Regions from separate parts of the Streptomyces sp. NPDC002793 genome, predicted to be linked through region 3. Evidence: riboswitches for the same ligand, from Rfam matches in the RefSeq annotation. Region 3 holds a riboswitch; each other region holds the start of a gene.
The links. A riboswitch is a leader RNA that binds a small molecule or an ion and turns the genes downstream of it on or off. The one in region 3 is predicted to bind cyclic di-AMP.

Region 1 (7,909 bases), on a different contig from region 3:
CGGGACGCCCGGCACCGCCGCGGACGGCGTCGAGGGATGAACGACGACCCCGGGACGGCCCCCGCGCCCGACGCACATCCCGACGCGACGCCCGCCGTGCCCGACACAGCGCCCGAACTCTTCACCTGGGAGTTCGCCACCGACCCGTACCCGGCCTACGCCTGGCTCCGTGAACACAGCCCCGTGCACCGCACGGCCCTGCCGAGCGGTGTCGAGGCCTGGCTGGTGACCCGGTACGCCGATGCCAAGCAGGCACTCGCCGACACCCGCCTCTCCAAGAACCCGGCCCACCACGCGGGCTCCGCGAACGCCAAGGGCAAGACGGGCATCCCGGGGGAGCGCAAGGCGGAGCTGATGACGCATCTGCTGAACATCGACCCTCCGGACCACACCCGGCTGCGCCGGCTCGTGTCCAAGGCGTTCACCCCGCGCCGGGTCGCGGAGTTCGCGCCCCGGGTTCAGGAACTGACGGACCGCCTCATCGACGACTTCATCGAGAAGGGGGACGCGGACCTCATCCACGACTTCGCCTTCCCGCTCCCGATCTACGCGATCTGCGACCTGCTCGGGGTGCCGCGCGAGGACCAGGACGACTTCCGGGACTGGGCGGGCATGATGATCCGGCACGGCGGCGGGCCGCGGGGCGGGGTGGCCAGGTCGGTCAAGAAGATGCGCGGCTATCTCGCCGAACTCATCCACCGGAAGCGGGAGAACCCCGGCGACGACCTGATCTCCGGGCTGATCCGGGCGAGCGACCACGGCGAGCACCTCACCGAGAACGAGGCCGCAGCCATGGCGTTCATCCTCCTCTTCGCCGGTTTCGAGACAACCGTGAACCTCATCGGCAACGGCACCTACGCCCTGTTGCGCAATCCGGCCCAGCGCGAACGCCTGGAACGCTCGCTGGCCGCCGGGGAGACGGACCTCCTCGACACGGGCTTGGAGGAGCTGCTGCGCTACGACGGTCCGGTGGAGCTCGCGACGTGGCGCTACGCCACCGAACCCGTGACGCTGGGAGGACAGGACATCGCGGCGGGGGACCCCGTTCTCGTGGTGCTGGCCGCAGCCGACCGCGACCCGGAGCGATTTCAGGATGCGGACACCCTGGACCTCGCTCGGAGTGACAATCAGCACCTCGGATACGGGCACGGCATCCACTACTGCCTGGGGGCGCCGCTGGCCCGGCTGGAGGGCCGGGTGGCGCTGGCGACCCTGCTGAGACGCCTCCCCGACCTGCGGCTCGCTGCGGAACCTGCCGATTTGCGCTGGCGTGGAGGGCTGATCATGCGCGGACTACGCACACTTCCCGTCGAGTTCGATCCCGGACATCCGGCCGCAGAAAGTGACAGCCTGTCAACTCTGTGACTTTCACGTGATCTCCGCTGCATCGACTTGTGACACACGTTCGAGTAGGGCTAGGTTCACCGTTCGACCAACCCGTTACACATGTCAGTCACACGGAAGGCAATCCCATGGGCTCCGCGACCGGCAGACACCGTCGCCCACGCCAGGCACCCGCCATCGTCGTCGCCGCAGGCGTCACGGGATCGGCCATCGCCATCCCGCTGCTCGGCGCGGGCAGCGCACAAGCCGCAGACGCGTCGACCTGGGACCGGGTCGCCGAGTGCGAGAGCGGCGGCATGTGGAGTGCCGACCTCGGCAACGGCTACTACGGTGGCCTGCAGCTCTCCGAGGACACCTGGTCGGACTACGGCGGCACGGACTACGCGTCCCGCGCCGACCTCGCGAGCCGCTCGCAGCAGATAGCCGTCGCGGAGAAGGTGCTGGCCGACAAGGGACCCCAGGCGTGGTCCAGTTGCTCGGTGATCTCCGGGCTCGCCGTGGACGAGGGGCTGCCCGGCGTCGACCCGGGCGACGAGCCCTCCGCCGAGCCCTCGGACACCGCGACCCCGTCCGGGACCCCCTCGCCCGAGGCGTCGGACGCGGAGGACGAGACGGCGGGCGCCGAGGACGAGTCGGACGCCTCGGAAGCCCCTGAGGGCTCCGGCGACGCCGAGGGCGGCGCGGACGAGGACACGACCGAGGACTCGACGGACCGGGGCGAGGCCGGCGCCTCGCCGTCCGCGACGCCGTCTCCCGAGGCATCCGGTACGCCCGGCGACTCGAAGGGCGACGGGGCGAACGGCGGGAAGCACCGCGGCACCCCGGCTCCCGAGGCGGACGCCGGTTCCGGTCCGGACGCCGGACGGGACTCCGGGCGCCACGCCTCGCGCGGCGACTCCGGGGCACGTGAGGGCGCCGAGGGGACGTACACCGTCCGCGACGGCGACAACCTCTGGGCGATCGCGGACGCGCAGGAGCTCTCCGGCGGCTGGTCCGCGCTCTACGAGGCCAACAAGGACGAGCTGGGCTCCGACCCGGACCTGATCCTCCCCGGCCAGAGCCTGGACCTCGGACTCGTCGGGGCGAACGCGCCGGGCGACTCGGCGGAGACCACCACCGCCGACTGATCAAAAGCGCAAAAAGGCCCCGAAAACAGGGGCAGTTCAGAGGCCTATGTCCACTTATGCGTAAGTGAGACATGGGTCTCTTTGCGTCAACTGGAGCGCCCCGTCCGCCCGATCCGTCCATATTGGCTCCGACCTGCGAAAACAGCTCGATCCGACTGGCCGTTACGTGCTGATTAGCCGTTATGTCCATCTTTGAATGTAGGGGTTGCGTGTGTTTACGGTCGGAGCCGCTCGCACCGCGGGCACCTTCGACCGTCACGCCGAATCCTGCCGTCGGCCGAAGGGGACCGACGCGTAAAGCGCCGTAGGCAGGAGCGGGGGACCCAGGTAAGTGCCGGACCCGGCCGTCGGAAGACGGGCGGGGTGCGGCTAGGGGTGAAGTCGTCCGCGGGAGCGGGTGACCGGGCAACTCACAGGCCCGAACCCGACAGCTCACCTCGTAGGCGTCGGTGAGGAGAACCATGCTGCTTTCCAGCAAGGGCAAGCACCGTCGCCCGTCCAAGGCCGTCCGTATCGCGACCCTGGCCGGTGTCACCGGTGCCGCCGTCGCCGTCCCGCTCATGGGTGCGACCGGCGCCTCTGCCGCCTCCGTCGAGACCTGGGACGCCGTCGCCCAGTGCGAGTCGGGTGGCAACTGGTCCATCAACACCGGCAACGGCTACTACGGCGGCCTGCAGTTCTCGCAGTCCAGCTGGGCCGCCGCCGGCGGTACCCAGTACGCCGCCCGTGCCGACCTGGCCACCAAGGGCCAGCAGATAGCCGCCGCCGAGAAGCTCCTCGACCTGCAGGGCCCGGGCGCCTGGGCCTGCGCCGGCGCCGGCGGCCTGACGAACGACGGGGTGGATCCGGGCGTCGACACCGGCTCCGGTTCCGAGAAGAACGGCGACACGGCCCCGCAGGCCGCACTGGAGCGCAAGGCCGAGCAGCCCACCACGCGCAGCGAGAAGCGTGAGGCCCCCGCGAAGACCGTCACCACCCCGACCGGCGAGAAGGTCGAGAAGGGTGACGGCGAGTACAAGGTGAAGTCCGGCGACACCCTCAGCAAGATCGCCGACGCGAAGAAGGTCAAGGGCGGCTGGGAGAAGCTCTTCGAGCTGAACGACGACATCGTCGACGACGCCGACCTGATCTTCCCGGGGCAGCAGCTCCACCTGAAGTAGGCACCAGCCGCCCGGGGTCCCCTCCTGCCCCGGTGGCCCGGTGGCCCGGCCCGGCGCGCTGACCCCCCGCGTGCCGGGCCGGGGTCCGTTCGCGGACGCGTCAGGGGATGCGTGTTCACTTCTTGTGGTTACTTGCCAGTAGAATTCTGGAGCTTTGCCCGGAATGAGGGCCCGCGGGTCCTTTTTCGTCCCAGGGGACGGGCGTACGGCCGACGGAGCGGGCCGGGCCGGTTAGGCTCGTGGCGCAAGGCCACAGTGACCCTGCACAACCAGTGTCAGATCCCAGAAGGAGATGCCTCGTGCCGTCCATCGACGTCGTCGTAGCCAGGGAAATCCTCGACTCCCGGGGGAACCCCACGGTCGAGGTCGAGGTCGGCCTCGACGACGGCAGCACGGGACGTGCTGCTGTTCCGTCCGGAGCCTCCACCGGAGCGTTCGAGGCCATCGAGCTTCGCGACGGTGACCCGAACCGTTACCAGGGCAAGGGCGTCGAGAAGGCCGTCCTCGCCGTGATCGAGCAGATCGGCCCGGAGCTCGTCGGTTACGACGCCACCGAGCAGCGCCTCATCGACCAGGCGATGTTCGACCTGGACGCGACCGAGAACAAGGGCTCGCTCGGCGCCAACGCCATCCTCGGTGTCTCGCTGGCCGTGGCGCACGCCGCGTCCGAGGCCTCCGACCTCCCGCTCTTCCGCTACCTCGGCGGCCCGAACGCGCACCTGCTGCCCGTTCCGATGATGAACATCCTGAACGGCGGCTCGCACGCCGACTCCAACGTGGACATCCAGGAGTTCATGATCGCGCCGATCGGCGCCGAGTCCTTCTCCGAGGCCCTTCGCTGGGGCGCGGAGATCTACCACACGCTGAAGAAGGTCCTGAAGACCAAGGGCCTCTCCACCGGTCTCGGTGACGAGGGCGGCTTCGCCCCCAACCTCGAGTCCAACCGCGCCGCCCTCGACCTCATCCTGGAGGCCGTCAAGGAGGCCGGTTACGTCCCGGGCCGCGACATCGCGCTCGCGCTCGACGTCGCCGCGTCCGAGTTCTACAAGGACGGCGTCTACGAGTTCGAGGGCAAGTCCCGCTCGGCCGCCGAGATGACCGAGTACTACGAGGAGCTCGTCTCCGCGTACCCGCTCGTGTCCATCGAGGACCCGCTGTACGAGGACGACTGGGCGGGCTGGAAGGTCATCACCGACAAGCTCGGCTCCAAGGTGCAGATCGTCGGCGACGACCTGTTCGTCACCAACCCCGAGCGCCTCGCCCGCGGCATCGAGGAGGGCTCGGCCAACGCCCTGCTCGTCAAGGTCAACCAGATCGGTTCGCTGACCGAGACCCTGGACGCCGTCGAGCTGGCCCAGCGCAACGGCTTCAAGTGCATGATGTCCCACCGCTCCGGTGAGACCGAGGACGTCACCATCGCCGACCTCGCCGTCGCCGTGAACTGTGGCCAGATCAAGACCGGCGCCCCGGCCCGCTCGGACCGCGTCGCCAAGTACAACCAGCTGCTGCGCATCGAGGAGATCCTCGACGACGCCGCCGTGTACGCCGGCCGTTCGGCGTTCCCGCGGTTCCGCTTCGAGGGCTGACAGCCCGAGCCCGGAGCACCAGCCTCCGTCCGTCCCCGCATCCGGTCCCGTACCGTGTGCGGGGACGGACGTGCGTAACGGGGAGGCGTGAGACATGGCCGGGAAGGACCGCGACCGGTTCTCCACCGCGACCAGGCTGCGACTGCTCGGTGAGCAGACGGCGGCCCGTGTCTACCGGTCCCAGAACCGCCGCCAGGCCCGCCGCTCCCGGCTCACCGGCCGGGCCGCGTTCCTCGCGCTGATCGTGTGCTCGCTGGTGGTGGCCCTCGCGTATCCCATGCGGCAGTACATCTCCCAGCGCGACCAGATCGCGGAGCAGGAGAGGCTTTCGCAGGAGGCCCGCCAGCGGACCGAGGAGCTGCGCGACGAGAAGGCGCGGCTCAAGGACGACGCCTACATCCGCCGTCTCGCGCGCCAGCACCTGCACTACGTGCTGCCCGGTGAGACCGGTTACACGGTGGTCGACCCGGACGCGGCCGAGGTGCGGCGGGGCGAGCCGGGGGCGACGGGGCGGCCGTGGCACGAGAACCTCTGGGACGGCGTGGACAGCGCGGACCGCGAATGACCACCGTCCTCCCCGTGCGTACGTACCGATTCATACAGTCCGACCGATGACATTCAAGGCAGGCATGGACACGCCCCCTCCGCAGACCGAATCCACCACTCCCACCGATGTGGACATCGCCGCGTTCGAGCTCCAGCTCGGTCGGCCGCCGCGTGGGCTGCGCGCCATCGCGCACCGCTGCCCGTGCGGCAACCCGGACGTGGTCGAGACGCAGCCCCGTCTGGAGGACGGCACACCGTTCCCGACGACGTACTACCTGACCTGCCCGCGTGCCGCGTCCGCGATCGGCACGCTGGAGGCCAACGGGGTCATGAAGGAGATGACCGAGCGGCTCGCCACGGACCCCGAGCTGGCCGCCGCCTACCGCGCCGCGCACGAGGACTACCTCGCGCGGCGTGACGCCATCGAGGTGCTGGAGGGCTTCCCGAGCGCGGGCGGCATGCCGGACCGGGTGAAGTGCCTGCACGTGCTGGTCGGCCACTCGCTGGTCGCGGGCCCCGGGGTGAACCCGCTGGGCGACGAGGCGATCGCGATGCTGCCCGAGTGGTGGGCCAAGGGCCCCTGCGTCAAGCCGTGCCCGGCTCCGTCCGAGGGCGAGGGGTGGACCGTCGACGGGGACGAGGACGGCCACTTCGCGTTCAAGCCGCTCGACGGGCCCGGCGAGGGGACGGGCCGGTGACCCGGGTCGCCGCCATCGACTGCGGTACCAACTCCATCCGTCTGCTCGTCGCGGACGTGGACCCCGCCACCGGTGACTTCAACGAGCTCGACCGGAGGATGAGGATCGTCCGGCTCGGCCAGGGTGTGGACCGGACCGGCCGGCTGGCCCCCGAGGCGCTGGAGCGCACGTTCGACGCCTGCCGTGAGTACGCGACCGTGATCAAGGAGCTCGGCGCCGAACGGATCCGGTTCGTCGCCACCTCCGCCTCGCGTGACGCGGAGAACAGCGGCACGTTCGTCCGCGGCGTCCTGGACGTCCTGGGCGTCGAGCCCGAGGTCGTCACCGGGGACCAGGAGGCGCAGCTCTCCTTCGACGGCGCCACGAAGGAACTGGTGGGCGGTGACCACCTGGAGAAGCCGTACCTCGTCGTGGACATCGGCGGCGGTTCCACCGAGTTCGTCGTCGGTGACGACACCGTCCGCGCGGCCCGGTCGGTGGACATCGGCTGTGTACGCATGACCGAACGTCACCTGGTCCTCGACGGGGCCGTGGTGGATCCGCCCACGCCCGACCGGATCGCCGCGATCCGCGCGGACATCGGTGCCGCCCTGGACCTGGCCGAGGAGACCGTGCCGCTCTCCTCGGCTGCGACGCTCGTCGGCCTGGCCGGGACGGTCACCACCGTCGCCGCGATGGCGCTCGGGCTGGAGGAGTACGACTCCGAGGCGATCCACCACTCCCGGGTCTCCGTCGGGCGGGTCCGTGAGATCACCGAGCGGCTGGTGGCCTCGACGCACGAGGAGCGCGCGGCGATCCCCGCGATGCATCCGGGCCGGGTCGACGTGATCGCCTCCGGGGCGCTCGTGCTGCTCGCGGTGATGGAGCGCACCGGTGCCCGCGAGGTCGTCGTCAGCGAGCACGACATCCTCGACGGGATCGCCTGGTCCGTGGCGCTCGGGGAGCGTTAGCCGGGATTCCGGTACATGTCGCGCCGGTTGCCCACCTCGACGACGAGGCGCCCGTGAGGTGAGTGGGACGGGGTGTGCTCACGGGTGTCCTCGAGGAGCGGTGAGATGCCGCTCATACGCATTCCGGCCTGCACCTCTGAGCTCGCCGCGGCCCCCTCCGGGTACCTCCGGAGGGGGCTTTCGCGAGGTCTCGCCACGAGGTTCGTGAACTTCTTCACAAGGAATTCGGCCCCTCTGGGGGAAGTTCTTCCCCCGAGGGGCCGTGCGGGTCGCCGGCGAGGTCGCACAGCAAGGCTGCGCGGAGGTTTCCGGGGTGTGGCAAGGGCGTGTCCGAGGTGGGTGGTTCGCCGTCCCTGGAGGCTCAAGGGCCAGCTCACAAGTGGTGAACAACGTTCGCCACGGCCTCGTGGTTCCCCGCCCGCACCATGACCTGGGTCACGTGGGCGGCGAAGTGTAGCAGAGGGTGGCGCATACCTTGTGAAGGGGCTCACGAGCATG
Region 2 (7,909 bases), on a different contig from region 3:
CGGTCGCCTTCACCCCGGTCCAGACCGGCACCCCTTCGGCCAGCCCCAGTTCGGCGGCGGCCTGCGGGGTGATCTCCGCGACGAGATCGGGTGCCTCGGCCGAGGAGATCAGCACGCGCAGCCGGCTGCCGACGGCGGTGATCTCACGGACCGTACCCGGCCAGACGTTACGCGGGCTGCCACCCGGCCGGTCGCGGTGGACGGAGACGGCTTCGGGGCCGATGACCGCGAGCGCCGGAGTGCCGGGGGGCAGCGGTTCCGCGGCGACGAGACGGCCACCGCCGGACAGTCGGAGGCCCTCGGCCGTGGCCGTGCCCGGCCAGGCGTTACGGCCGAGCATCCGGGCGACCCAGGGCGAGCGCGGATGGCGGGTGACCTCGCCGGGGGGCGCGTCCTGCAGCGCCCGGCCCTCGTCGAGCACGAGGACGCGGTCGGCCAGCGAGACGGCCTCGACGGGATCGTGCGTGACGATCAGACAGACGCCCCCGAAGCCGTCGAGGTGGGTGCGGAGGGTGTGGCGTACATGGGCACGGGTGGTCTGGTCGAGGGCGGCGAGGGGCTCGTCCAGGAGGAGCAGCCGGGGCCGCGCGGCCAGTGCGCGGGCCAGCGCGACCCGCTGGGCCTGTCCGCCGGAGAGCTGGGCGGGCTTACGCGCCGCGAGGTGCCCGACGCCGAGACGGTCGAGCCACTGCCGTGCGGCGCGCCGGGCCTCGGCGCGCGGCATCCCGTGGGCGCGGAGCCCGTACGCGGTGTTGGCCAGGGCGGAGAGGTGCGGGAAGAGGGCGCCGTCCTGCGGGACCCACGCCACGTCCCTCCGGTGCGGGGGCAGGCCGCCGATGTCGGTGTCCCCGAGCCGCAGCGCGGCGTGGGCGCGCGGCGTCAGACCGAGGAGCGCGCGCAGCAGGGTCGTCTTGCCCGCGCCGTTCGGACCGACGACGGCGATGGTCGTGCCCGGTTCCGCGTCGAGGGTGAGCTGGGTGAAGCCACTGACCTCGGCGTGCAGCGGCCGGCCCTCGCTCGGCGCGGGAAGCGCGTCGGGCGCCCGCGTGCTGTCCTCGGGGGGCTCCGGGGCGGGCGGCTCCTCGACGGGGCGGTGCGAGGGGGCGGCGGAGCGGGGCGTGCCCGCCCAGCGTCCGCGCAGGGCGACGAGCACCGCCATGGCGATGGCGAGCAGCAGCAGCGAGACGGAGGTGGCCGCCTCGGGGGACTCCTGGAGGAGTAGGTACACCTGCAGGGGAAGGGTCTGGGTGGTGCCCGGCAGATTGCCGGCGAAGGTGATGGTCGCCCCGAACTCGCCCAGCGCCCGGGCCCAGGTCAGCGCCGCGCCCGCGGCCAGACCGGGGGCGACCATGGGCAGGGTCACCGTGAAGAACACACGCACGGGGGAGCCGCCCAGGGAGGCGGCCGTCTCCTCGTAGCGTGGATGCAGGCCACCCAAGGCGCCTTCGAGGCTGATGACGAGGAACGGCATCGCGACGAAGGTCGCGGCGAGGACCGTGCCCGAGGTGTGGAACGGCAGGGTGATGCCGAACGTGTCCTCCAGCCAGGGCCCGAGGAGCCCCCGCCGCCCGAAGGCGAGGAGCAGGGCCACACCGCCGACGGTCGGCGGCAGCACCATCGGCAGCAGGACGAGCGAGCGTACGAGGGCCTTGCCGGGGAAGTCGACGCGGGCCAGCACCCAGGCCAGGGGCACGCCCAGCACGAGCGAGAGCCCGAGCGCCCAGGCCGAGACGAGCAGTGACAGCTTCAGGGCCTGTGTGGTCCCGGGACTGGTCAGATGGGTGCCGAGCTCACCCCAGGACGTCCGTGCCAGGACGCCGGCCAGCGGCAGCACCAGGAACGCGACGGCGAGCAGTGCGGGGATCGCCAGGGCGAGCGGGGTGCGGGGGCCGGACGGGCGGCGGCGGAGCTGTTTCAACGCGTTCCCCTACGGGTCCGGCCAGGCCGGGTCATGGTTTCTGGAAGCCCGCGGCCTGGAGGATCCTCTGCGCCTCGGGTGTGGACAGCCAGGACACGAAGGCGGCCGCGGCCCCGGCGTCACCGGACGACTTCAGTGTCGCGGCCGGATAGGACGCGATGGCGTTCTGCGCGTCGGGGATGTCGATCGCGTCGACCTTGCCGGTGGCGGCGGCATCCGTCCGGTAGACGAGGCCGGCATCCGCCTCGCCGAGCTCGATCTTGCTGAGGACGGCTCGGACGTTGGGTTCCTGGGACACCGGCTTCACGTCGATCCCCTGGGCGTCCAGGACCTGCCGGCCGTAGCGGCCGACGGGGACCTCGGGGGCGGCCAGGACCACCTTGAGGGCGGGATCGGCGAGATCCGCGAGGCCGAGGACCTTCTCGGGGTTTCCTCGGCCGGTGGCGATGACCAGACGGTTCCTCGCGATGACCGTCGGCTTGCCGGTGTCCGCCGAAAGCCCGTCCATCGTCCTGGTGTCGGCGGTGACCAGGGCGTCGGCGGGAGCGCCCTGCCTCACCTGGGCGGCGAGTTCCTGCGACCCGGCGAAGGAGAAGGTGACCTCCGTGCCGGGGTGCTCCTTCTCGTACGCGGCACCGGCCGTCGCGAAGACGTCGGTCAGCGAGGAAGCGGCGAGCACGGTCAGCTCGGTGTCCGGCGCGGCGGAGTCGTTGCCGTCGTCGCTGCCGCACGCGGCCAGGGTGGCGAGCAGTGCCACCGACAGGGCCGCGGCCCCGGTCCGGCGGCCGGTGAGGGGGAAGGGCATCGGAGAACTCCTCGGTGGGGGCCGTCGCGTCAGGCGCGGTCGATGTGCACGCTGGTCGACTTCACCCGGGCCGTGGCCCGCATGCCGACCTCGAGCCCCAGCTCCTCGACGGCTTCCCGGGTGAGGAGGGAGACGAGGCGGTGCGGGCCGGCCTGGATCTCGACCTGGGCCGCGATGTCACCGAGCTTCACCGCGGTGACGATGCCGGGGAAGGCGTTCCGCGCGGAGGTGTAGGGGACTTCGTCCTCGCCGGGGCCGACCTGGGCGACCTCGACCGAGAAGGCGGCCAGATCACGGCCGTCGATGAGACGGCGCCCGGCTTCGTCGCGATGGGTCGCGACCCTGCCGGCGTCCGCCCAGCGGCGGGTGGTGTCCGGGCTCACGCCGAGGAGACGTGCCGCCTGACCGATGGTGTAGGACTGCATGTGCGACACGATATGGGGATCACGGGCGCATGTGCAATGTATGTGAGCACAGTGCCTGGCAGATGCGAGGTGTCGTTGAGGGTGTACCTCGCAGTGGGGCTGTAGAGGCCATGGCTCCACCGGCATCCACTTGCGGTTTGCCTAGATGGGGTCAGTTATGGGTTTTATGCCCGATTTAATCTAGTTTTATTGAATTCATCCCGTAATCCATAAAAGGTCATTTCGTGCGACCCGCACCCCTTCTCTCTGGAGCAAAACGCCCGAATCGGACTCGGTGACGAGGGTCACTTCGCGCGCCCCGGACGCACGGGCGCGGCAGTCGGTTCCCTTCTGTGCCAACGGGAATGCCCGGCTCGGTGTGGGGTGGATTACATGAATTCCCATGAATCGATCTTGCGGGGGAATTGTGATCACCGCGCCAGGCTTGTTCCTTTCCCTATTTCTCGCCTACGGTCGCCATCACTCCGGGCGGAACGCCGAATCCTGCCGCCGTCCGGTTACCCGACCACTTCTTCGTACGGCAGGAGCGGGGGACCCAAGTAAGTGCCGATCCGGTTACCGGAGCGGCTCGGGGTGAAGTCGCATTCGTATGCGGCCGGGCATCTCCAGCCCGAACCCGACAGCTCACTTCGCAGGCGACGGAGAGGAATCCAGCATGCCCGAAAATGGTAAGCACCGTCGTTTCAGGACCAGTTCGCTGACTCGCGGCATCATCGCCGTGACCACGGGTGGAGCCGCCCTTGCCCTTCCGGTGATCGGCGCGACCGGCGCATTCGCCGCTCCGGCCCAGCCGGCCGCGGTCGAAAAGGCGGCGACGTCTACTGCCGTGTCCGGCAAGGGAATTGCCGCACAGAAGTCCGAGACCGCCACCTATTCCGTGGTCGCGGGTGACACTCTTGCCAAGATCGCGCGCGAGCATTCCGTGAGCGGTGGCTGGAAGGCTCTGTACGAGGACAATCAGAAGATCGTCGGCGGAAACCCCGACCTGATTCTTCCCGGTCTTCAGCTGACCATCGGCGCCGACGCCGACAACAAGTCGGCGGACAAGGCGGAGAAGGCCGAATCCAAGGCCTCCGCCTCGTCCGGCCGCGCCGATCGCTCAGAGCGTACGAGCGACACCGTCGCCGCCGAGGGCGCGCCGGCGGCCGAGGCCGTTCCGGCCGCCGAACCGGCCGCGTACACGGACGACCTCGACGGCTGGATCAAGGAGTCGCTGGCCGTCATGGCCGAGCACGGCATCCCCGGCAGCTACGACGGCATCCACCGCAACATCATCCGCGAGTCCGCCGGCGACCCGCTGGCCATCAACAACTGGGACTCCAACGCCGCTGCGGGCATCCCGTCCAAGGGCCTGCTCCAGGTCATCGACCCGACCTTCCAGGCCTACCACGTGCCCGGTACGTCGACGGACAGCTACGACCCGGTCGCCAACATCACGGCCGCGTGCAACTACGCCGCGGACAGGTACGGCTCGATCGACAACGTCTTCGGGGCCTACTGAGTCCTCGCGGAGGCGGAACCGCTGACGCACGGGCGTGTGACAGAGGGACAGGACTGACGGGTGGTGCGGGTTCGGCGGAACCCGCACCACCCGTCAGTCGTCTCCGGGGTACGCCGTGCCGGGCGGCCGGAGCACCGGCGACAGGCCGGGCGGAGCCCGGGTGACTGGTCTCGTACAGCTTCGTCGTCCATACTGCCCGCCGTGGAGCAGCGCATAGATTCGAAGATCAAGTCCGAGTTCGCCGCGGGTACAGACCCGGCGTACATCCCCGGCCTGACGGCCCCTGCCCCCGCGCGGACGGAGGCGGAAGCGGAGAAGACGGCGGCGACCGAGGGCACCCCGGAGGAAGCGGCCGTGGACGCGCAGGCCGAGGAGGCCGTGGACGATTCCACGGCTGCCGAGGACGCGACCCCGGACGAGGCCCCGGCTGACGAGGCGACCCCGGACGAGGCCCCGGCTGACGAGGCGACCCCGGACGAGGCCCCGGCTGACGAGGCGACCCCGGACGCCGAGGCCGCCCGCAAGGAGGACGGGCCCGTCTTCGAGGTCAGCGACCGGCGAGGGTCCATCAAAGTGGACGCCGAGGGCGTCCGCTTCCGGCTCGACGACCAGGAGGCGGAGTTCGACTGGTCCGAGATCGGCGCGGTCGAGGTCAAGACCGGCCGTTTCGGGCGCCGGTTCACCGTGACCGTCCACCTGTCGAGCCGCCGGTGGTTCAACGCCGAGGTCGAGGCCGCCGCCCGGAGTGACCTGAAGACGTGGACGGCCGAACTCGACGAGGCGCTGGACGCCTACTTCGAAGAGGCCTGACCCCCGTCATGGCCGAGGCCGCGTACCGGGCCGCCCGCCGGCCCGGTACGCGGCATGCCCCGGGGCCTTCAGGCGCCCGCTGACGGGTCGAGCACCACGGAGCGGGTCAGATGGCGCGGCAGGTCGGGATCGAGACCGCGGGCCGCCGCGCGGGCGATCGCCAGCCGCTGCACCCGGACCAGGTCGGCCAGCGGGTCCAGGCCGCTCTCCACCCAGCGGGCCCCGGTCGCCAGCACCTGCTCCCGCAGCCCCTCCGGGGCGGCGCCGAACATCCAGGTCGCCGTGCCGGTCGTGGCGATGCTGATGGGGCCGTGCCGGTATTCCATCGCCGGGTACGACTCGGTCCAGGACAGCGACGCCTCCTTCATCTTGAGGGCCGCCTCGTTGGCGAGCCCGACCGTCCAGCCGCGCCCCAGGAAGCTGAACTGGGCGCAGTCCAGCAGGCCTTCGGGCAGCGGCTCCGCCAAGGCGGTCTCGGCGTCCCGTACGACGTCCTCGGTGTGCAGCCCGAGGTGGGCGCGGAACAGGGTCAGCGAGGTGGTCGCGAACCTCGTCTGGACCACGGACCGTTCGTCGGCGAAGTCGAGGACGACCACGTCGTCGGCCGCGCCCATCACGGGAGTGTGCGGATCGGCGGTCACGGCAACGGTCCTGGTGGCCCCCCGCAGCCGGTTCAGCAGGCCGAGCACCTCCGTCGTCGTACCGGAACGCGTCAGCGCGACGACCCGGTCGTACGCGCGGCCGAAGGGGAACTCCGAGGCGGCGTACGCGTCCGACTCGCCCTGCCCGGAGTCCTCACGGAGTGAGGCGTAGGCCTGGGCCATGTAATACGACGTCCCGCAGCCGACGACGGCGATGCGCTCACCGGTGGCGGGCAGGGCGTCCTTCCGGTCGACGGCGGCCTCCGCGGCACGGCGCCAGCACTCCGGCTGGCCGGCTGTCTCGGTCTCGACATGCGACATGTCCGCACTCCGCTTCCGCTGCTGTTCACACATGGTGGGGGTGGGGCTGGCTGAAATCGATGCCCACGTGTTCAATTCTGCATGTTAGTCGGGTCGATCGAGCAAGAACAAGCAAACTGTTGGTGATCAAGCAGTCCACGATGCGACTGTTTTCAGCCAAGCTCGGTGGGTAGTCGGCTGATTCCGGTTCTGTTGCCTCCGTGCGGGTATCCCTCACGTGGCACGAAGTCAACGACCGACATGTCAGAACATGTGGAAGTGAAGGGTGTGAGGGGCCGGCGTGCGGCAACCCCGGACGGTCACCGGAGGGTGACGGTCCGATCGGGAGGGGGTCGGTTTCACGCCATAGGGCAGGCGGGATGGCCGAGTTCGAACACGCGGCCGTATCGGGGTCGGCATAATCGGCCCATGCCGATCAGGGGTGGGGACGTCGTGGACCTCGGCGAGGGGCCGTGCGCCTGGTCGCCGCGGGAGAGTGGCTGCGGTCCGGCCGGACGCGGGTTCTCCGTACCGCCGCGCGGCACGCCCGGGAACGACGGCCCCGCTCCGACAACAGGGACGCGGTGACGGCGTGGTGGCATGGATCGTGGCCCTGATCGCCGTCGCCGCCGCGCTGTGGTCGGTCTCCCGGATGCAACAGGCCAGGCGGGACGCGTACGCGGCCTCCGCACGCGTGGAACTGATCGAGCGTCAGGCCAGGGCCGCCGAGGCCCGCACCCTCGCCCTCACCGAGGAGATACGTCAGCTCGCCCGCAAGCGGATACCCGCAGCGGCGACCGCGCTCTCCCACCGGACCGCGGCTGTTCCCGGGCTGCGGGAGGCCGCCGGGATCGAGGGCGACGCCGCACGCCTGCTGACCGACGCCGTACAGGCGGCCCGCACGGCGGTGCTGGAGGAACGCGTGCGCGTCGACGCGGCGGCGCGCTCGGCGATGCGCGGCACCTCCGCGAAGATCCAGTCGCTTCTCAACCAGTCGCAGCACCTGCTGCAGGAACTCCAGCACGAGTACGACGACCCGCGGATCCTGCAGCTCGACTTCCGTAACGAACTGGCCCTGCGCCGCACCCAGGCGACGGCCGTGCTCTGCGACGCGTGGCCGGGACTCGCCCGGCAGAACTCCTCTCTCGTCGAGGTCGTGCTCGGTGCGCAGTCCCGGGTCGCGGGGTACGAACGGATCAAGGTCGCCAACCATCTGCGCCAGGAGAGGCTCGCCCTGGTCGCCAGGGCCGCCGAACCGCTCGCGATCGCGCTCGCCGAGCTGCTGGCCAACGCGACGGCGTACTCGCATCCGGACACCGAGGTGCCGGTGACGGTCCAGCAGACGGCGGGGCGCGGTGCTCTGATCCTGGTCGACGACGCCGGGATCGGCATGGACGACGACGCGCTGAAGCGCGCCCGGGCCCTGCTGTCCGGCCCCTCCGAGGTGCTGCTCACCGAGCTGGGCGATCCGCCGCAGACCGGCTTCGCCGTGGTCGGGCGGCTCATCGC
Region 3 (7,909 bases):
GCTGACGCGCAGGCTCAGGTCGTCGGCGGTGGAGCTGCCCGTGTAGCCGTGGTCGGCCTCGCAGTTGGGGTCGCCACAGGCCGCGGGCTCCAGGTCGATGCGGGAGACGGCGCCCCAGCCGATGGTCAGGACGACCTCGCGGGGCAGCGTGCCGGGCACGTACTTCTCGGGGTTGGCCACCACGCGGCTGACCACGACGGACGAGATCCGGTCGAGTTTGACCGACTCGGTGGACGTCGTGGCGTACGGCGTCGGGGAGCTCGTGTCGGCGGCCTGCTCGTCGGTGTGGCTGACGATGAAGCGCGTGTCCGTCAGGACGAGGACCGTGACATGGCGGCGGACCTCGTTGGAGTCGAAGGTGGTCTCCTGGTGCACCAGGTACGAAGCGACCGGCTCCCCGCCGACGGCGGCCTCCACCGCCTCGGCCACGAGGGCCGGGTAGTAGCCGCTGCGCTCGATAGCCGCGCGCAGCCCCTGGGTCGTCGTACCGGTCTTTGCCATGCCCACCATCCTACGGGGGACCGGTGACTGCCGGGGACGCCGTGCGCGGGTCCATGGGGCGGTCAGTAGCTGGGGAGCCGGCGAGGCCCGAGGTCGCTGCGGGCCGGTGGCGGAGCCAGTCGGACGCTCGCTCCCAGCACCGTCAGGCCCTGCGTGGCCACGACCACGGGTTCCAGGGTGACCGAGACCACCTCGGGGTGGTCGTCGACCAGCCGGGACACCCGCAGGAGGAGCTCCTCGAGCGCCGCGGTGTCCGCCGGCGCGGAACCGCGCCAGCCGAACAGCACCGGAGCCGCCCTGATGGAACGGATCAGCTCCGCGGCGTCGCGGTCGGTGGCGGGCACGAGGCGGTGTGCCGTGTCACCCAGCAGTTCGGAGGGCGCGCCGGCCAGGCCGAAGGAGAGAACGGCACCGGCGGCCGCGTCGATGGACGCCCTGACGACGGTGTCGACACCTCTGGGTGCCATGGCCTGGACGACGGGCCGGAGTTCGGCGGGCGTGCCGAGCAGTTCGGTCAGTTCGTCGTACGCGCGGCGCAGGGCGTCCTCGTCGGTGAGGTCGAGCCGGACACCGCCGAGGTCCGCGCGGTGCCGGAGGTGGGGTGCGGTGGTCTTGAGGGCCACCGGGTAGCCGAGGTGCGCGGCGGCGGCGACCGCGGCAGCCGGGTCGGCGGCGGGGAGCGCGGGCCGCACGGAGACTCCGTAGCGGGAGAGCAGCTCACGGGCCTCGTCGTGGGTGAGCGGGCGGCCGCGCGGATCGGGGCTCGGGCCGAGCAGTGTCTCGATCAGTCCGGCGGTGCCGTGCTCGTCGATGGTGTCGTCCAGGAATTCGGGCACCTTGCCGGGGGTGGCCGCCTGGCGCCGCCACTGGGCGTACTTCACCGCCTCGGCGAGCGCGCGGACGGCTCGCTCCGCTGCGGGATAGGCGGGGATGCGGCCGGCGGAGCGGGCGGGGTGCCCCGTGGCGTCCGGCCCGTCGGCGGACGGGCCCGGGGCGGGCTGCCGGGAGGACGGCTCCACGACAGCCGCGTCGGCGGCGGGCCGGGGTGCGGGCGGGGTGGCCGTGCCCGCCGCGGCGGCGAGGGCCTGAGCCAGGCCACCCATCTCCACGTGTACCACCGCCACCGGCTTCGGGGGGCCGGTGGCCGCCGCCTCGCGCAGCGCGGCCGCCAGGACCTCGCCGTCGCCGGTCTCGGCCTTTCCGTCCTCGCCCACCCAGGGGATCGCGGTCACGATCACGGCGTCGCACGTCCGGTCGGCGAGGGCCTCGGCCAGCGCGTACCGGAAGTCCTGCGGGCTCGCACCGGTGGTGAGGTCGCGGGGCGGGCGGGGACGCAGCCCCTCCGCCAGGCAGGCGTCGTAGGTGAGGAGGCCGAGCGACTCCGAGTTGCCCAGGATCGCCACCCGGGGCCCGTCCGGCAGGGGTTGTCCGGCGAGGAGCAGGCCGACGTCGACCATCTCCGTGACGGTGTCGACGCGGATCACGCCCGCCTGGCGCATCAGGGCGGACACCGTCGCGTCCGGGATGCGGCTGACCGGCACGGTGTGGCCGGGCGGATTGGTTCCGCTGTGCCGGGCGCCCTTCACCACGACCACGGGTTTCACGGCGGCCGTCCGGCGCGCCAGCCGAGTGAACTTGCGCGGGTTGCCGAGTGATTCGAGGTACAGCAGGGCGACGTCGGTGTCCTGGTCCTCGAACCAGTACTGCAGGAAGTCGTTGCCGGAGACATCGGCCCGGTTGCCCGCCGAGATGAACGCCGAGAGCCCGGCGCCCCTGCGGTGGAGGCCGGAGAGCAGTGCGATCCCGATGGCGCCTGACTGGGTGAAGAGGCCGATGCGCCCGGCCTGGGGGGACTCGGGGGCGAGGGAGGCGTTCAGACGGACCGCTTCGGAGGTGTTGATGATGCCGAAGGCGTTCGGGCCGATGATCCGCATGCCGTACGAGCGTGCCTGCCGGACCAGCTCCCGCTGCCGCTCCCGGCCTTCGGTACCCCGCTCCGCGTATCCGGCGGAGAGGACGACGAGGCCCTGCACACCGTGTTCGCCGCAGTCCGCGACGGCCTCGGGCACCCGCTCGGCGGGCACGGCGACGACCGCGAGATCGACCTGCTCGCCGATCTCACCCACCGTGCGGTGCGCGGGCACCCCGTCGACCGTGCCCGGTCCGGCGGCGAAGGAGGTGTTCACCGCGTACGTACGTCCGGTGAAGCCTGAACCGAGGAGGTTGCGCAGCACCGTCCGGCCCACGCCCCCGGGCTCGCGGCCGACGCCGATGACCGCGACGGCCCCTGGGGCCAGCAGGCGCTGCACGGAGCGCGCTTCGGCCCGCTGCTCACGGCCGCGCTGGACGGCGAGCGACTCGGCCGTGGGTTCCAGTTCGAGGGTGAGGTGGACGGAGCCGTCCTCGAAGCTGCGCTGCTGGGTGAAGCCGGCGTCCCGGAACACCTTGATCATCTTGTTGTTGGCGGGCAGCACCTCGGCGGCGAAGCGGCGGATGCCCCGCTCCATGGCCACCGCCGCGATGTGTTCGAGGAGTGCGGACGCCACACCGCGCCCCTGGTGGGCGTCCTGGACGAGGAAGGCGACCTCGGCCTCGTCCGCGGGGGCCGAGGCGGGCCTGCCCTGCTCGTCGATCCGGTCGAAGCGGACGGTGGCGATGAACTCGCCGCCGATCGTGACGGCCAGCCCCACCCGGTCGACGTAGTCGTGATGGGTGAAGCGGTGCACGTCCCGGGCGGAGAGGCGCGGGTACGGGGCGAAGAAGCGATAGTACTTCGACTCGTCGGACACCTGCTCGTAGAAGCTGACCAGCCGCTCGGCGTCGTCCGTGGTGATGGGCCTGATGCGCGCGGTGCCACCGTCGCGGAGCACCACGTCCGCCTCCCAGTGGTCGGGGTACGCGTGATGCGGACTCTGCTCCGGAGTGGGCTCCATGGGCAAAGCCTACGACCCGTCGCACCGGTCGCGGCGGGGTGGCGGCGCGGGCACGCTTGGGGCCTGTATCGCGTTGTGCCCGGTGGCGATGCCTGGCGCGGCAGTGCGCCCTGCATGAGAGACTGGTCTAGACAACCCATTGTTACGTGAAGGGCAGAACCATGGCTGAGCGCCGCGTCAACGTCGGTTGGGCCGAGGGCCTGCACGCCCGCCCCGCTTCCATCTTCGTCCGTGCCGCGACGGCCTCCGGCGTCCCGGTGACGATCGCCAAGGCTGACGGCAACCCGGTGAACGCCGCGTCCATGCTCGCGGTGCTCGGTCTGGGCGCCCAGGGCGGCGAGGAGATCGTGCTCGCGTCCGAGGCGGACGACGCCGAGGCCGCCCTGGACCGCCTGGCGAAGCTGGTCGCCGAAGGGCTCGAGGAGCTTCCGGAGACCGTCTGATTCCGGGCGTCCCGAACTGGAATCATTTCCACGGAAAAGCCGCGGCACCCCCACGGGGAGCCGCGGCTTTTCACGTTTTCCGAACGAGGTCGGGGCTGAGCCCGGAAAACGAAATCAGGGCAGCACAAAGAAAGCCCCTCAATAATTATCCTCTTTGTATACGGTGCAATTGTTAATGGCGGACTCCCGCGATGTTTACGGGGTGTTGCGAAGTCCTCACCCGCGCCGGGCGCCCCGGCGGGTCCGTGCGCCGCAGCCGGTGGGCCGCGGTGGCCCGCTCGGCGTGCTGGGTGGCGAGCGCCCTGGCCCGCTCCGCGTCACGGCGCGCCACGGCGTCGACGAGAGCACCGTGCTCGGCCCAGAAGTCCGCGGGGCGGGCCGGCTGCTCGACGGCGTACATCCAGGCGATCTTGTGCCGGAGCTGGGTGAGCAGCGCTATCAGCGCGGGGCTGCCGGAGGCCTGTGCCAGCGTCTCGTGGAACCAGCCGCCCAGGGAGCGCAGATCCTCCCCCTCGCCCCTGCGCACCCGCTCCTGCCCCAGCCTGACCAGGCCTCGGAGCACTTTGAGGTGCGCCTCGGTGCGGCGCTGCGCGGCGCGGGCCGCCCCGAGTGGTTCCAGGAGCATCCGGATCTCCAGGAGGTCGGCGGCCTCCTGCTCCGTGGGCTCGGCGACGCAGGCACCGGCATGCCTGCGGGTGACGACGAACCCCTCGGATTCCAGGGTGCGCAACGCCTCGCGCACGGGGACGCGGGAGACGCCGTAGCGACGCGCGAGCACCTCTTCGGTGAGGCGGCTGCCGCGCTCGAAGACACCGGAGACGATGTCGTCACGGATTGCCGTGCATACCGAATGCGCGGGAATGCGCATGTCCGAACCTCCGCCTTAATCCCCGCGGAACGCGGCCGATCGACGCCTGTTCCGTGACTCTATTGCAACCGGCCACAATTTCCGATGGCGGGGTGGAATCCATGGATATCTTTTGGCCAAAAAGCACTTCCACGAGCCTTCCGCGACCCCTTCCGCGACCTCTTCCGGGACATGACGCAGGCCCCGGCGGATGCCGGGGCCTGCGTCGTGGGCGGTGTCGTGCGGCGTGCGGTCAGACCTGGACGCCGTGGGCACGGAGGTAGGCGACGGGGTCCATGTCCGAGCCGTACTCGGGGGTGGTCCGGGCCTCGAAGTGCAGGTGCGGTCCGGTGGAGTTGCCGGTCGAGCCGGACACACCGATCCGCTCACCCGAGCCGACGCTCTGGCCGACGGACACACCGATCGAGGAGAGGTGGCCGTACTGGGTGTACGTGCCGTCGTTCATGCGCAGCACGATGTTGTTGCCGTACGCGCCGCCCCAGCCCGCCTCGACGACCGTACCGGCGCCGACGGCGACGACGGAGGTGCCGGACGCCGCCTGGAAGTCCACGCCGGAGTGGCTTCCGGAGGACCAGAGCGCGCCGCCGGACTGATATCCGGTGGTCACGTGCGATCCGGCGACCGGGAGGTGGAAGGAGTTCAGCCGGGCCCGCTCGGCGGCGCGCGCCGCGCGCGCCTCGGCCTCGCGCGCCTCCGCGGCGCGGGCTTCGGCCTTGCGCTCGGCCTCCGCCTTCGCCTCGGCCTTTGCCTTGGCTTCCGCCTCGGCCTTCGCCTTCGCCTCGGCCGCGAGGTCGGCCTGGTGCTTCTGGGCCTTCGCCTGGGCGTCGATCTGGGCGGCGAGGGTGGTGTCGAGGGCGACGGTCTGGGTCAGGCCGGTGGCGGTGACGGCCTCGGAGTCCGCGGCGAGGGCCGGGGAGGCCGTGGTGCCGATGACACCGGCGGTGGCCAGGGCCGCGATGCCGGCGACCTCGGCGCTCTTGCGCGTCAGGCGGCTCGGGGCACGGTGCTTCCCGGTGGCACGGATGAACGCCATGGAGGGGCTGGTCCTTTCCTTCCTTCTCGCCTACCGGGTTAGCTGACGGGTTCGGAGCAGGAAGGTCTCCTACGGGCCCCCACACCTCGGACGAGGTGACAGGGATCCGATTCACCCCAGGGACTTCGTGGGTCCCCGGCTCCCCAGGCTCGCGCCTGACGGGGACTCGGCGATGGCTGCCCGGCGCCGCGGATGCGGCATTCGTCTGGCGGACAGCCGGGCCGACGCTAGGTCGGGGCCCTTCACGGCACCAAACAGAAAGGGCCTTTTGTCGCACATCCCACAGGATTAATAGGCATTTTCTTTACGAAACGGACACATGGCAGAACCCTGGCGCCCGGTGCACGCGCCAGGGTCCGTCATGTCCCGTTCCGTCAGCCGGTGACGACCGACACCTCGCCGATCCCCAGGGCCTTCACGGGCTCCGCGATCTGCGCGGCGTCCCCGACCAGGACGGTGACCAGCCGGTCGACCGGGAAGGCGTTGACCACGGCAGCGGTCGCCTCGACCGTGCCGGTCGCGGCCAGCCGGGCGTACAGCTGGGCCTGGTAGTCGTCCGGCAGGTGCTGCTCCACCTGGTCGGCCAGGGTGCCCGCGACGGAGGCCGCCGTCTCGTACTTCAGCGGGGCCACACCCACGAGGTTCTGCACGGCGGTCTCGCGTTCGGCGTCGGTGAGCCCCTCGGCCGCCAGGGTCCGCAGGACCTTCCACAGGTCGTCGAGCGCGGGGCCGGTGGACTCCGTGTCGACGGAGCCGCTGATGGCGAGCATCGCGGCGCCGGTCGCCCCGGAGGCGGACCCGGGTGCCGTCGAGCGCAGCACCTGCCCGAAGGCCCGGACGCCGTAGGTGTAGCCCTTCTCCTCGCGCAGCACACGGTCGAGCCGCGAGGTGAGGGTGCCTCCCAGGCAGTACGTGCCGAGGACCTGGGCCGGCCACACACTGTCGTGCCGGTCCGCTCCGATCCGGCCGATCAGCAGCTGGGTCTGCACGGCTCCGGGACGGTCGACGATGACCACACGGCCGGTGTCGTCCGCGGTGATCGGGGGCACCGGCCGGGCCTGGCCGGCGTTGCCCGACCAGTCCCCGACGGTGTCGGAGAGCAGCGCGTCCAGGTCCACCTCGGTGAGGTCGCCGACGACGACCGCCGTCGCGGTGGAGGGGCGGACATGGGCGTCGTAGAAGGCGCGTACGGCGGCGGCGTCGATCCGCCGGACCGTCTCCTCGGTGCCCTGGCGCGGGCGCGACATCCGCGCCGTGGCGGGGAAGAGCTCCTTGGAGAGCTGCTTGGCGGCCCGGCGGGCCGGGTTGGCCTGCTCGTGCGGGATCTCGTCGAGGCGGTTGCCCACCAGGCGTTCGATCTCGCTCTCCGCGAAGGCCGGGGCGCGCAGTGCCTCGGCGACCAGACCGAGGGCCTTGGCCAGCCGGGAGACCGGGACCTCCAGGGAGACTCGCAGACCCGGGTGGTCCGCGTGCGCGTCCAGCGTGGCGCCGCACCGCTCCAGCTCGGCGGCGAACTCCTCCGCCGAGTGCTTGTCCGTACCCTCGGACAGGGCGCGCGCCATGATCGTGGCCACACCGTCCAGGCCCTCGGGCTCGGCGTCCAGCGGGGCGTCGAGGAAGATCTCCACGGCGACGACCTGCTGGCCGGGGCGGTGACAGCGCAGCACGGTCAGCCCGTTGGGCAGGGCGCCGCGTTCGGGCGCGGGAAAGGCCCAGGGCCGGGCCTCACCGGCGGTCGGCTGCGGGTGGTACTCCATCGCTACTCCAGTCACGGCGGCGTCGGTCACTTGTCGGCCCCCTCGTGCGCGTCGGTCTCGTGCGCGTCGGTGCCGTCCGTCTCGTCGGCCGGTTCGAGCGGCTCGTAGACCAGGACCGCACGGTTGTCGGGACGCAGATGCGCCCTTGCGGCGGCCTTGACCTCGTCGGCCGTCACGTCGAGCACCCGGCCCACCGCGGTCAGTGCGAGCTGCGGGTCGCCGAACAGGACGGCGTACCGGCACAGTTCGTCCGCGCGGCCGGCGACCGTGCCGAGCCGGTCCAGCCACTCACGCTCCAGCTGGGCCTGGGCGCGCTCCATCTCCTCGGGCGTGGGGCCCTCCTCGGCGAAGCGGGCGAGCTCCTCGTCGACGGC

Region 1: it holds a riboswitch for cyclic di-AMP, as region 3 does, so the genes downstream of both, ABT001_RS00435 (transglycosylase family protein) here and ABT001_RS25080 (M23 family metallopeptidase) in region 3, are expected to answer to the same signal.
Region 2: it holds a riboswitch for cyclic di-AMP, as region 3 does, so the genes downstream of both, ABT001_RS33240 (transglycosylase SLT domain-containing protein) here and ABT001_RS25080 (M23 family metallopeptidase) in region 3, are expected to answer to the same signal.

Annotation. Positions count from the first base shown of each region.
Region 1 covers NZ_JBEOVL010000001.1:96,446-104,354, reverse strand. The annotation lists gene ABT001_RS00450 (nucleoside triphosphate pyrophosphohydrolase) at 1-40, shown strand, start outside; gene ABT001_RS00445 (cytochrome P450 family protein) at 37-1,365, shown strand; gene ABT001_RS00440 (transglycosylase family protein) at 1,473-2,471, shown strand; cyclic di-AMP (ydaO/yuaA leader) riboswitch at 2,762-2,932, shown strand; gene ABT001_RS00435 (transglycosylase family protein) at 2,933-3,631, shown strand; gene eno (phosphopyruvate hydratase) at 3,931-5,217, shown strand; gene ABT001_RS00425 (FtsB family cell division protein) at 5,312-5,782, shown strand; gene ABT001_RS00420 (DUF501 domain-containing protein) at 5,847-6,461, shown strand; gene ABT001_RS00415 (Ppx/GppA phosphatase family protein) at 6,458-7,411, shown strand.
Region 2 covers NZ_JBEOVL010000063.1:16,909-24,817, reverse strand. The annotation lists gene ABT001_RS33255 (ABC transporter permease) at 1-1,918, opposite strand, end outside; gene modA (molybdate ABC transporter substrate-binding protein) at 1,950-2,723, opposite strand; gene ABT001_RS33245 (TOBE domain-containing protein) at 2,753-3,148, opposite strand; cyclic di-AMP (ydaO/yuaA leader) riboswitch at 3,621-3,801, shown strand; gene ABT001_RS33240 (transglycosylase SLT domain-containing protein) at 3,804-4,649, shown strand; gene ABT001_RS33235 (hypothetical protein) at 4,851-5,459, shown strand; gene ABT001_RS33230 (SIS domain-containing protein) at 5,528-6,421, opposite strand; gene ABT001_RS33225 (ATP-binding protein) at 6,993-7,909, shown strand, end outside.
Region 3 covers NZ_JBEOVL010000029.1:19,297-27,205, forward strand. The annotation lists gene ABT001_RS25060 (DUF5998 family protein) at 1-501, opposite strand, end outside; gene ABT001_RS25065 (bifunctional acetate--CoA ligase family protein/GNAT family N-acetyltransferase) at 564-3,434, opposite strand; gene ABT001_RS25070 (HPr family phosphocarrier protein) at 3,596-3,877, shown strand; gene ABT001_RS25075 (GntR family transcriptional regulator) at 4,050-4,745, opposite strand; gene ABT001_RS25080 (M23 family metallopeptidase) at 4,978-5,778, opposite strand; cyclic di-AMP (ydaO/yuaA leader) riboswitch at 5,792-5,960, opposite strand; gene ABT001_RS25085 (M16 family metallopeptidase) at 6,153-7,535, opposite strand; gene ABT001_RS25090 (M16 family metallopeptidase) at 7,562-7,909, opposite strand, start outside.